Regions from separate parts of the Pseudomonas azadiae genome, predicted to be linked through region 3. Evidence: predicted binding sites of a transcription regulator. Region 3 holds the regulator's gene; each other region holds the start of a gene.
What was found. The regulator FliA, encoded in region 3, starts transcription of late flagellar genes. The targets are predictions, from matches to a motif close to CTAAAGTTTNNNNNNNNNNNGCCGNTAA.

Region 1 (4,211 bases), on a different contig from region 3:
GTACGCAGTCCTACACCACGGGGGCGATGAAAACCGCGACCAAGCTGCCGTTGACCATGCGTGAGACACCGCAGGCCGTGACCGTGATCACCCGCCAACGTATGGATGACCAGGCGATGACCAGCATCAACGATGTAGTCAAGGCTACGCCGGGACTGTTCCTGAACTTCTCCAGCGGTCCTGGCCGACAGTCTTACACTTCGCGCGGTTTCGACATCGACAACCTCATGTATGACGGCATCCCGAGCGGCTATAACGGTGTTTCGGTGGGTGCACAGCCGAACCTGGCGATGTTCGATCGGGTCGAAGTCGTGCGCGGTGCTACCGGCTTGGTGACCGGCGCGGGTAACCCTTCGGCTGCCATTAATCTAGTACGCAAACGGCCACTGAACGAGCAGAAAGTCACCCTCACCGGCGCCGCCGGCAGTTGGGACGACTATCGCGGCGAGCTGGACGCGTCCAGCCCGCTCAATGACAGCGGCACGTGGCGCGGGCGCGTCGTGACCTCTTATCGCGATGCCAACAGCTTCATCGACAACGCCGAGGAATATCACGGCCTGTTCTATGCTGTTACCGAAGCCGACCTGAGCGAAGACACCACCCTGACCCTTGGCTTCTCGAACCAGAAGGACAAGACCAATTACTTCTGGGGTTCATCGATGGTCGGCCAGGACGGCCATCACCTGAACCTGCCGCGCTCCTACAACCCCGGCACCGACTGGGAAAACAAAGACCAGGAAATCAACACGGTGTTCGCAGAATTGCGTCAACGCCTGGCCAATGACTGGAAGCTACAAGTCAACGCCAATTACGCCGAACAAAACGCATTGTTCTCCGGCTCCTACCAGTCCCGCTGGGTTGCCAACACACCGGCACGCACGGTCTACCAGGCGGCCTACGATGAAAACCAGGCGGGTGTCGACGCGTTTGCCAGCGGGCCCTTCCAAGCGTTCGGGCGTACCCATGAGGTGGTGGTGGGCGCCAGCCGGCGCATCTACGACATGACCACCCACAACTACAGCCCGTACAACCTCAACTGGCCACTCACTGCTGGCAAGCCGGATTTCACCCACACCACCAATGACCGCGACGTCACGACCCAGGACGGCCTCTATGTCACTACGCGCCTGAGTTTGGCAGATCCGTTGAAGCTGATCCTCGGCGCGCGTCTGGACTGGTATGACTACGATGCCCATGGCAGCGACACCGGCGACTATAAGGTCACCCGCAATCTCACCCGTTACGCGGGCCTGATCTACGACCTGGACGACTATCATTCGGTCTATGTCAGCTACAGCGACATCTTCACGCCACAAAGCGAAAAGGATACCTCCGGTACTCCGCTCAAGCCCATCATCGGCAAAAACTACGAGGTGGGTATCAAGGGCGAATACCTGGGGGGCGCGCTGAATGCGAGCGTGGCGCTGTTCCGCGTCGACCAGGAAAACCGTGCCGTGGGGGTGACCGTGCCCAACTGTCCGCAGGCATCTTGCTCGCAAGCCTCGGGCGAGATCCGCAGCCAGGGCATCGACTTCGAACTGCAAGGCGCCTTGACCGAGCATTGGCAGGTCGGCGGCGGCTACACCTATGCGCGTACGCACACCATAAAAGATGAAGCCAACCCGCAGAACGTCAACAAGCAATTCGATACAGATACCCCGGAGCACTTGTTCAAGCTGACCACCAGCTACCACTTTCAGGGCCCGTTGGAAAAACTCCGCGTAGGCGGCAACGTCTCATGGCAGAGCCGCATGTACAACGACCTCGATCTGGCCAACGGCGGCAGCTACCGTATCAAGCAAGGCGCCTATGCCGTCACCGACCTGATGGCAGGCTACAAGGTCAACGACCACCTGGACCTGCAGCTCAACGCCAACAACATCTTCGACCGTCGGTACTATTCGACCATTGCCAACTCCGTGAGCTATGGCGGCGACGCTTATGGCAACCCGCGCAACATGATGCTCACCGCAAAATACAGCTTCTGACCCCAGCCCCATCAACGGCTACCCTCCCAGGTAGCCGCCTCTAAAGTCCTGCCCTCTGATGCCGATATACGGTTGGCATCCATGATTCCAATAAAAAAACCAAAAACACCGATTCGCTCCACCCTGCCCTCGCTTTGTTTCGGCCAGCCCCCATGGAGTAAGTGTGAATGCCCACCCCCACGCGTTTTTTCGAACACTACCGCAAAGCCGACCGCATCATGCTGGCGTTGATCTGGCTGATGTTCCTGTTTTCCTTGGGGCTGGGGTTCTGGCATGACACGCTGATGCAGGCCGTCATGGTGGGCGGCGGCACCAGCCTGGTGCTGACCGCGCTCTACCGCGCCATCGGTGGAACCCGTGTGATGCGTTGCGTCCTCGGCGCCGGCCTGATGGTCATGGCGGCGCTGCATATCAACCAGGCCCAGGGTGTGATCGAAGCCCACTTCGGTATTTTCGCGCTGTTGGCGGTGCTGACGTTTTATCGCGACTGGCTGCCGATCCTGGTCGCGGCGGCCACCATCGCCGTGCACCACGTGGTATTCCATGCTCTGCAACATCAGGGATTCCCGGTGTTTGTGATGGAGCACCATGGCGGCTGGACCATGGTCTTCGTCCACGCGTTCTACGTGGTCATGGAAACCGTCGCCCTGCTCTACCTCGCCGTGCACAGCCAGGCCGAAGCGGTCGAGAGCCAGGAAATGCTCGAGAAAATGCTCGCGGTCACCTCCCAGGTCAGCGCGCAAACCAACCAAGGCGAAGGCAAGGCGCATGTGTCGCTGGCCAAGCGTTTTGATCACTTCCTGCAGCAGATCACCCACCTGATCGATGGCGTCGCCCGCGACTCCCAGGGCCTTGGCGAGCTCGGTCGAGAGCTGGCCAGCGCCAGCGGCACATTGGAACAAGGCGCGCGCCATCAACTGGTGGAAATCACCCAGATGACCGGCTCGATGCAGCGCATGGAAGACGCCATGGGCCACATATCCGTGCACGTCGAGCAAGCGGTGGATCGCGCCGACAGGGCCAGCGCGCAGATCCTGCGTGGCCAGGAAAGCGTCGGCCGCGCCCAGCAGGAAATCACTCAGTTGGCGTCACGCCTGAACGGCACCCACGCGACCGTGCAAGGCCTGGCCGCGCAGGCCGAACAGATCGGCAGCGTGCTTGAAGTGATCAGCAGCATCGCCAGCCAGACCAACCTGCTCGCCCTCAACGCCGCCATCGAAGCCGCCCGCGCCGGCGAGCAAGGCCGCGGCTTTGCCGTGGTTGCCGACGAAGTGCGCAGCCTGGCGCAACGCACGGCGGTGTCCACCCAGGAAATCAAAACCATCATTGAAGGCTTGCAGCAAGGCAGCCGTGAAGCCGTCGACGCCATGCACGATAGCCGCCAGGGCGTGGAGCGCTGCGTGGAAGATAGCCAGATGGCGGTGGACATGCTGCGAGCAGTAGGCGACGACATCACGCACATCAACGACCTGAATGGACGGATCGTGACCACTACGCGCGAGCAGACCTCGGCCAACCTGGAGATTGTCGGGCGGTTGCAGTCGGTGCAGAGCATCGCCCAAAGCACGGCCGATGACGTCGAAACCCTTGCCCGCAGCAGCGAGCGCTTGCCGCCGATTGCCGTGCGGCTGGATGCGCTGGGCAAGCACTTTCATCAAGCGTGATGCGCCCTGCTTATCCTGCCTCAAGCAACAAGAGTGTCTTGCGATCCGGTTCACCGTCGAAAAACTGATCCAGTGCCGTTTGGTACACAGTGGACTCGGTCTGGACGCTCATGAACAACGTCAGGCAAGAGCGAAACTTCAAGTCATCGGGCGTGCCGAATAGCTGCCCGGTGCTTGTTCCGCGGTGTTGCAGAACCGCCTTGACGCAGCTTTCGAGCCTTGGGCCGAGCACCTCGTGCTCTAGATAAGCGCGTGCCTCGGCCACGCCAGAGATAGCGAAATGCTGGGCCATCTCGGAACGACCGAGCCCCTGCACTTGCGGAAAGACGAACCACATCCAGTGACTCGTCTTGCGCCCCGCGTGCAGTTCGGCCATGACGCGACTGAACACCGGGCGCTGGGCCTCGACAAAACGCGACAGATTGAACCGGTCGGGCATGGCTGGTTCTCCTCCTGGCTAAGCCACCTGGGTGGCAAACCTGCCCACTGCGTCGACGACTTTCTTTGCGCCGTCCTGAATTTCGACAATGACCTGGCCGGCTTGCGTGGCCAGTTCAAG
Region 2 (4,211 bases), on a different contig from region 3:
TGATGCGCAGATCCGCAGCGTCACCCGCCAGGGCACTGAAGTGACGATCATGCTGCCGGCCGCGGACGGTCCGGCCTCGGTGGCCACCAGGACGCTGGCCAAGCCAGGCAAAAGCCATGGTGAACACATACTGATTGTCGAAGACATGCCCTCGGTGCGCAGCTTTGTCGCCGAAGTACTGGCAGACGCCGGTTACCAGTGCAGCCTGGCGGCCGACGGTGACGAAGCGATCGCAATCTTGAAGACCGACCTGACGATCAACCTGCTGCTCACCGATGTCGGCCTGCCCTACATGACCGGCCGCGAACTGGCTGACTTCGCCCGTGGCCTGCGCAACGATTTGCCGATCCTGTTCATGACCGGCTACGCCGAGAATGCAGCGAATCGGCAAAACTTCCTGGGTGAACGCATGGACCTGATCACCAAGCCGTTTCACATCGATGAACTGCTTGAGAAGATTCGCCAGGGCTTGGAGGCGAAGTCCTGAGCGCTGCTGATTACAGCTGAAACCGCGCCACCGCTTCATTCAGCGAAGCCGCCAACTGCGCCAGTTCGCGGCTCGATCCATTGATCTGCCCGGCGCCGGACGAGGACTGGGCAGACAAGTCGCGAATGTTGACGATGTTGCGGTCGACTTCCTTGGCCACTTGCGCCTGCTCTTCCGCAGCGCTGGCAATCACCAGGTTACGTTGGTGGATCTGATCGATGGAGTCGGTGATCTGGCTCAACGCGCCACCCGCCCCTTCGGCCAAGGCCAGGGTATCGGTGGCGCGCTGGGTACTCGACTGCATTGAAGTCAGCGCGTGATCCGAGCCTGTGCGCATCGCTGTGACCATCTGGTCGATTTCCAGGGTGGATTGCTGGGTACGGTGCGCCAATGCGCGCACCTCGTCGGCAACCACCGCAAAGCCGCGCCCGGACTCACCGGCTCGCGCAGCCTCGATGGCGGCATTGAGGGCCAGCAGGTTGGTCTGTTCGGCAATGGAGCGAATCACGTCGAGCACCTTGCCGATATCACGCGATTGTTCGGCGAGGTTCTGCACCAGCGTCGAGGTTTCACCTATGTTCGTGCTCAGGGCCTGGATGGCGCTGACGGTTTCGCCAACGCGATGCTGACCTTCGCGCGCCGTTTCATTGGAGACACGCGTGGACTCTGAGGTGGAGACTGCGTTGCGCGCCACTTCATCGGCGGCAGAGGTCATCTCGTTGACGGCGGTAGCGGCCTGTTCGATTTCGGCGGTCTGCTTTTGCAGGCTGCGGCTGCTTTGGTCAGTGATGCCATTGAGGTCAGTGGCGGCTGAGGCCATCTGCCCCGCCGACTGGCGGATCAACTGCAAGGTCCCGCGCAGGTTGGCCTGCATGGTCTTGAGGGCAACCAGCAGCCGCGTCACTTCGTCGTCACCGGTCACGTCCACCGTCTGCGTCAGGTCGCCTTGAGCCACGTTCTCGGCAGCCCTCACCGCATGGCTCAGCGGACCGACAATGCTGCGCGTCAGCAGCCACGCCAGCGCCACGGTGCTCAAAGCGGCCAGGAGTACGAAGCCAAACACCATGGTGCGCGAGCGGCTGTACTGCGACTCGGCCAGTTGGCCCTGCTGGTTGATCTGCGCGTTGTAATAGTCAGCCAGGGCATTGAGCTGCGCACCGGAGCCATCGATCACGGTTTTCATGTCCACCAGCAACAGCTTGTTGAGCTCGGCGCCCTGCTGCTTGTCGGCAAGAACAAAGGACTGGGCCAACCCCTGCTGGTACTGACGCAGCGAACCCTGGAATTGATCGTAGAGCGCGCGCACTTGCGGGGTATCGATGACCGCATCGAGTTCGGCCAGCCTTTTGGTCAGGTCCTGGCTGCGGGTGTCCATCTGGCTGCGGTATTGCGGGATGCTCGCCGGGTTCGGGTCCAGCGCCATGCGCAACGAGATCGTCCGAATGCGCAGCATGATTTCGCGAATGTCCGCCACCAGCCGCATCTTGGGCACCAGCCCGCTTTCAACCTGCACCGCACTGGCGCGGATGCTCGCCATATTCGACAGCGCAAAAAAACCCAGCAGGGCTACAAGCAAAGCGATCAAGGCAAAACCCAGACCCGCACGGCGAGCGATGGACAGGTTGCGAAGGGACATTTCGGGAGGATCTCTTATTGGGGATATGACGTCGTATGAGAGGGTTTCGGCCTGCGGGGGCGGGACTTTAGCGAATGGCAGAAAGTAATACTGATCGTTTCTTTCGAATTTTAAACCGACGCATCCCTGGCACCCTTTGAGTGTTCGATAAGCACGCAGAGCACCGCACATTTGAAGATTTGCCTGACGTAGTTAACAGACGCGTCCTTCTACGGGGGCCTTGAAGGGATTGATGTCTAACACATAGAGTTCCGTGCGTACTCCGACCAAGCTGCAGTTTGATCAGCTAATATCCCGACATTGACGACTGCGATTGAGCGTCGCATCGATTGCACTGATGATTACTATCGAACCGAGCGCCTGCTCAATTACCACAACAGGTTTCTATAATCGGCTCCAAATTCCCTCCCCTTCGCCTGGCTTCAGGCGACGTTCACCCCGGAACCTGACTCCATGCCAAGTGCCACCCAGGCCCCTCGCGGCCTTCCCGAACATAATCAACAGAGTGTCAAACAGCAGTGGCTGGCGATCCTCTCGGTCGCCGTGGGCGCCTTCGCCCTGGTGACCAGCGAGTTTCTGCCGGTAGGCGTGCTCAACGACGTTGCGAGCGACCTCGGCATCAGCGCCGGCCACGCGGGCCTGATGGTGACATTGCCCGGCATCATGGCCGCCCTCGCCGCGCCGCTGCTGTCTGTAGTCATTGGCAAGATGGATCGCCGCTATCTACTGATCGGACTGACGCTGGTCATGATCATCGCCAACCTGGTCGTGGCCTTCGCCAGCGACTTCAGCCTGCTGCTGTTCGGCCGCGTGTTGCTGGGCATCAGCATCGGTGGTTTCTGGGCGACCGCCATCGCCCTCAGCGGCCGCCTGGCGCCCAAGGGCGTGGACGTCGCCAAAGCCACCTCGATCATCATGATGGGCGTCACCCTCGCCACCGTACTGGGCGTCCCCGTCGGCACCTGGCTGAGCGGCCTGATGGGCTGGCGCATGACGTTCCTGGTCACCGCGTTGGTGGGGATACCGGTCCTGCTCGCGCAGGTATTCCTGTTGCCTCGGCTCCACCCGGAGAAAGCCATTCTTGTCAGAGACCTGCCGGCGTTGTTTATCAACCCACGCGCTCGGGTTGGGCTGATCGCCGTATTGCTGATCGGCCTCGCGCACTTTGCCGCCTACACCTATGTCGCGCCGTTCTTCAAGAACAGCGCCGGCTTCGACGGGCCGACGATCGGTTCGCTGTTGCTGATGTTTGGCGTGGCCGGGGTCGCGGGTAACATTTTCGCCGGTTTCGCCGCCAACCGCAGCGTACGTCACACCCTGCTGCTGGTCGCGCTGATGATCGGCACCAGCACCGCCCTGTTCCCCTACTTCGCCACCGGCATGATCGGCGCCACGATGCTGATCGCGCTATGGGGCTTCGCCTTCGGCGCCTTCCCGGCATGCGCCAGTATCTGGATGTTCGTGGTCGCGCCCAAGGATGTGGAACGTGGCATGCCGCTGTTCGTTGCGTTGTTCCAGGTGATTATCGCGCTGGGGTCGTTCTTTGGTGGGCAGATCGTCGACCACCTGGGCACCTCAGTGTTGTTGAGCCTGGCGACGGCGCTGGTGGGCGTGGGTTTTGTCACGGTGTTGGTGCTGGGGCGTAACATCAGCAATCGCATGGTGGCGCAGCCGGCCTGACCCATGTCCTCCAAAGGCTCAAAATGCTCCCTGTAGTGAGCGGGCTTGTCCCGCGCTGGGCTGCGCAGCGGCCCCAAACCAGGCGACTTGGTTCTATCTGGTACTCGGCGCTGTCTTTATTGGGGCGGCTTCGCCACCCAGCGCGGGACAAGCCCGCTCACTACAAAGCCTGCCGAGCGTTGAGCTCAGCAGGATTTTCTGTTTCAGGAGCAAGTGTTTATCCGGCTGTAGGGAAAGCACGCTCCAGGACTGAATCCACCAATGCCTGGGCGTTCTCGATCAATTGAGCCAAGGCCATGATCACGGGTGACTGCCTGCTGTCTGGATCTTCAGCGCATTGGTAGGCAGTTTGGAGAGCGGACGAGAGAATTTCGGAGGCGTTTGTCAGGGCTTCTTCGGTGCCGACAT
Region 3 (4,211 bases):
ACCAGCCAGAAACAGGTTCTTACCGCTGCGTACCATAGCTACAAGCGCTGCGGCCTGGCCGGTTGCATCCTCACCAAACTCGATGAAACCGCGAGCCTGGGCGAAGTGCTGAGCCTGGCCATCAGTCATGAATTGCCGGTCGCCTACCTGACCGACGGCCCGCGGATCCCGGATGATCTGCATCTGCCGCGCCGTCATCAATTGGTCAGCCGTGCAGTCAGCGTGCAAATGCAAGAAGAGCCTAGCGAGGAAGCGATGGCCGATATGTTCGCCGACCTTTACCACAACCCGGCAAAACGGGTGGGATAAGTCAGGATGAACACCGTGAAATGTATCTACATCGATGGTCTGCAAGCGATTCACGCGGCCAAGCCATGTAGCCTGCGTCTAAGCAAGACAAGGTAAAGAAATAAAATGGGCAGCATGCATCCCGTACAGGTGATCGCGGTGACCGGCGGCAAAGGTGGCGTCGGGAAAACTAACGTGTCAGTGAATTTGTCCCTGGCCCTGGCAGAGCTTGGCCGCCGCGTCATGCTGCTGGATGCTGACCTGGGGCTGGCGAACGTCGACGTTCTGCTGGGGCTGACGCCCAAGCACACCCTCGCCGACGTGATCGAGGGCCGTTGCGAGCTGCGCGACGTGCTGTTGCAGGGCCCGGGTGGCATCCGCATCGTGCCGGCCGCCTCCGGCACCCAGAGCATGGTGCACCTGAGCCCGGCGCAGCATGCCGGCCTGATCCAGGCGTTCAGTGATATCGGCGACAACCTCGACGTGCTGGTGATCGACACCGCCGCCGGGATCGGCGAGTCCGTGGTCAGCTTTGTGCGCGCCGCGCAGGAAGTGTTGCTGGTGGTCTGCGATGAACCCACCTCGATCACCGACGCCTACGCCCTGATCAAACTGCTTAACCGTGACTACGGCATGAACCGCTTCCGCGTCCTGGCCAACATGGCCCAGAGCCCGCAGGAAGGGCGCAACCTGTTCGCCAAGTTGACCAAGGTCACGGACCGCTTTCTCGATGTCGCCTTACAATACGTTGGCGCAGTTCCCTACGACGAGTGTGTGCGCAAGGCTGTGCAAAAGCAGCGTGCGGTCTACGAAGCGTTCCCTCGTTCCAAATGCGCCTTGGCGTTCAAGGCTATTGCCCAGAAGGTCGATACCTGGCCGTTGCCCGCCAATCCGCGGGGGCATCTGGAGTTTTTCGTCGAGCGATTGGTGCATCAGACGAGCGCAGGACCGGTGCTATGACAGCGAACGGCTACAACGCCTACAAGAAATCCGCCCGTGACAGCCAGGGCGAGTTGATCGAGCGCTACGCGCCCTTGGTCAAGCGCATTGCCTATCACCTGTTGGCACGCCTGCCCGCGAGCGTCCAGGTCGAAGACTTGATCCAGGCCGGCATGATCGGCCTGCTCGAAGTGTCGACCAAATATGACGCGAGCAAGGGCGCCAGTTTCGAGACGTATGCGGGGATCCGTATCCGTGGCGCGATGCTCGACGAGGTGCGCAAGGGTGATTGGGCGCCGCGTTCGGTGCACCGCAATACGCGCATGGTCAGTGACGCAATTCGCGCAATTGAAGCAAAAACCGGTCGCGACGCTAAAGATCACGAAGTTGCGGCCGAACTCCAATTGAGTCTCGACGATTATTACGGGATTTTGAACGATACCTTGGGCAGCCGCCTGTTCAGTTTCGACGACCTGTTGCAGGACGGCGAGCATGAAGGGCTGCACGAGGACGGCGCGAGCGCTCATATGGAGCCATCGCGCGACCTGGAAGATGAACGCTTCCAGGGAGCGTTGGCGGACGCGATTGCCAATTTGCCGGAGCGTGAGCGGCTGGTGTTGGCGCTGTACTACGACGAAGAGCTGAACCTTAAGGAAATCGGTGAGGTCCTGGGGGTCAGCGAATCGCGGGTCAGCCAGTTGCATAGCCAGTGCGCAGCCCGCTTGCGGGGGCGTTTGGGAGAGTGGCGAGCGCGCTGACAGGCAGTGTGGGGGGCACTGCAGACGATACCGCGAGGGCGCCGAGCCTTCGCGGGTTCGGCCCGTGGAGCCCCCGGCAGTCCTTTTTGTGTAATGCCTGTTGATTGAAATGGCGCGTCCAGGTGCTGGGCGCGTTTAAGACTGCTTGGAGGTCGAATTGGACAAGAACATGAAAATCCTCATCGTTGATGACTTCTCAACGATGCGGCGGATCATAAAAAACCTGTTGCGTGACCTTGGGTTCACTAACACGGTCGAGGCGGACGACGGCATTACGGCGATTCCGATCCTCAACAGCGGGAGCATCGACTTTCTGGTAACGGACTGGAACATGCCTGGCATGACCGGTATCGACTTGCTGCGCCACGTGCGCGCCGACGAAAAACTGCGCAGCCTTCCCGTGTTGATGGTAACCGCCGAAGCCAAGCGTGAGCAGATCATCGAAGCCGCCCAAGCCGGGGTAAACGGTTACGTGGTCAAGCCATTCACTGCATTGGCCTTGAAAGAGAAGATCGAAAAAATCTTCGAACGCATCCACGGCTAATGCCATCGCGGGGGAGCTATGGAGCATAAAGAAACGTCACAGGGCGACTTTGAGTCGACCCTGAAAAAGCATGCTCACCAGTTGGTCGACAGCCTTGAAAAAGGCCAGTTCGGCGACGCGGTGCAGTTAATCCATGAGCTCAACCAGACCCGTGACCGCGGCCTGTACCAGGAAGTGGGCAAGCTCACGCGCGAGCTGCACAGTGCGATCGTCAATTTCCAGATTGACCCGCATATGCCCCAGGCCGAAGAAATCTCGCAAATCACCGATGCCACCGAACGCCTGTCCTATGTGGTCAGGCTGACCGAGGCGGCGGCCAACCGCACCATGGACCTGGTGGAAAACGCCACGCCCCTGGTCAATGGCATGGCCACCGAAGCCCAGGCGCTCAGCGTTGACTGGGGCCGCTTCATGCGCCGCGAAGTCGGGGCTGAAGAATTTCGTGAATTGGCGCGTCGGGTCGAAGGGTTCTTGTCACGCAGCGAGCAGGAAAACCGCACGGTTTCCAGCAACCTCAACGACATTCTGCTCGCCCAGGATTACCAGGACCTCACCGGCCAGGTGATCAAACGTGTGACCCAATTGGTCACCGAAGTGGAAAGCAACTTGCTCAAATTAGTGCTGATGGCAGGCCAGGTCGACCGCTTTGCAGGCATCGAACATGACCGCGAAGCGATCCTCTCGGAAAAAGATCCACAAAAACATCTCGCCAAGGGTGAAGGTCCGCAGATTCATGCCGATAAACGTGAAGACGTTGTATCGGGTCAAGATGATGTCGATGACCTGTTATCCAGTTTAGGCTTCTAAGGAGCACACCCATGAGCTTCGGCGCCGATGAAGAAATCCTTCAGGATTTCCTTGTAGAGGCCGGCGAAATTTTAGAGCAACTGTCCGAACAACTGGTCGAGCTGGAAAGCCGACCGGATGATGCGAACCTGCTCAATGCAATTTTTCGCGGTTTTCACACTGTAAAAGGGGGCGCCGGCTTCCTCCAGCTCCATGAGCTGGTGGAGTGCTGCCACATCGCCGAGAACGTGTTCGACATCCTGCGCAAGGGTGAGCGTCAGGTTGACTCGGAATTGATGGACGTGATTCTCGAAGCACTGGATGCGGTCAACGGCATGTTCAGCCAAGTGCGTGAACGTGCACCGGTTACCGCCGCCACCCCGGAACTGCTGGCCGCCCTGGCGCGCTATGCAGAGCCTGCCGATGTGTCCGCGGCGCCGGTGGCGCAAGCCGAGCCCGAGCCTGTAGTGCAAGCCGAGCCGGATGTGACCGACAGTGAGTTCGAGCAACTGCTCAACTCCCTCAGCGCAGTGAAGGCCGAGGCAGAAGCACCGGCCGCCGTTGCGCCGGCCGCGGCACCGACCAGCGAAGACATCTCCGACGCAGAGTTCGAATCCCTGCTCGACCAGTTGCACGGCAAAGGCCAGTTTGCGGCCGACGCCGTGGCACCTGCGGCTGCCGCTGCCGCCGCTGCGGATGCGCCGGCCGCCAAGGCCAGCACCGACATTACCGATGACGAATTCGAAGCCTTGCTCGACCAACTGCATGGCAAGGGCACTTTCGTGGCCGACGCCTTGCCGAAGGTCGCCGCCACGGCTGCTAGTGCCACTGCTGCAGCGCCTGCCGCTGCCGGTGCCGCCCCGGCTGGCGATGGCCTGATTTCGGATCATGAGTTC

Region 1: the regulator FliA is predicted to act here: its motif matches at 2,029-2,056, upstream of KVG91_RS27900 (methyl-accepting chemotaxis protein).
Region 2: the regulator FliA is predicted to act here: its motif matches at 2,167-2,194, upstream of KVG91_RS28220 (methyl-accepting chemotaxis protein).

The regions. Positions count from the first base shown of each region.
Region 1 is NZ_JAHSTY010000002.1:1,435,739-1,439,949, reverse strand. It holds gene KVG91_RS22940 (TonB-dependent siderophore receptor) at 1-1,988, shown strand, start outside; gene KVG91_RS27900 (methyl-accepting chemotaxis protein) at 2,156-3,652, shown strand; gene KVG91_RS22930 (DUF1810 domain-containing protein) at 3,663-4,091, opposite strand; partial or broken gene KVG91_RS28120 (methyl-accepting chemotaxis protein) at 4,110-4,211, opposite strand, start outside.
Region 2 is NZ_JAHSTY010000002.1:225,643-229,853, reverse strand. It holds gene KVG91_RS17435 (response regulator) at 1-487, shown strand, start outside; gene KVG91_RS28220 (methyl-accepting chemotaxis protein) at 498-2,123, opposite strand; gene KVG91_RS17425 (MFS transporter) at 2,577-3,803, shown strand; gene KVG91_RS17420 (DUF6124 family protein) at 4,021-4,211, opposite strand, start outside.
Region 3 is NZ_JAHSTY010000001.1:1,012,415-1,016,625, reverse strand. It holds gene flhF (flagellar biosynthesis protein FlhF) at 1-309, shown strand, start outside; gene fleN (flagellar synthesis regulator FleN) at 415-1,248, shown strand; gene fliA (RNA polymerase sigma factor FliA) at 1,245-1,985, shown strand; gene KVG91_RS04460 (chemotaxis response regulator CheY) at 2,155-2,529, shown strand; gene KVG91_RS04455 (protein phosphatase CheZ) at 2,548-3,336, shown strand; gene KVG91_RS04450 (chemotaxis protein CheA) at 3,348-4,211, shown strand, end outside.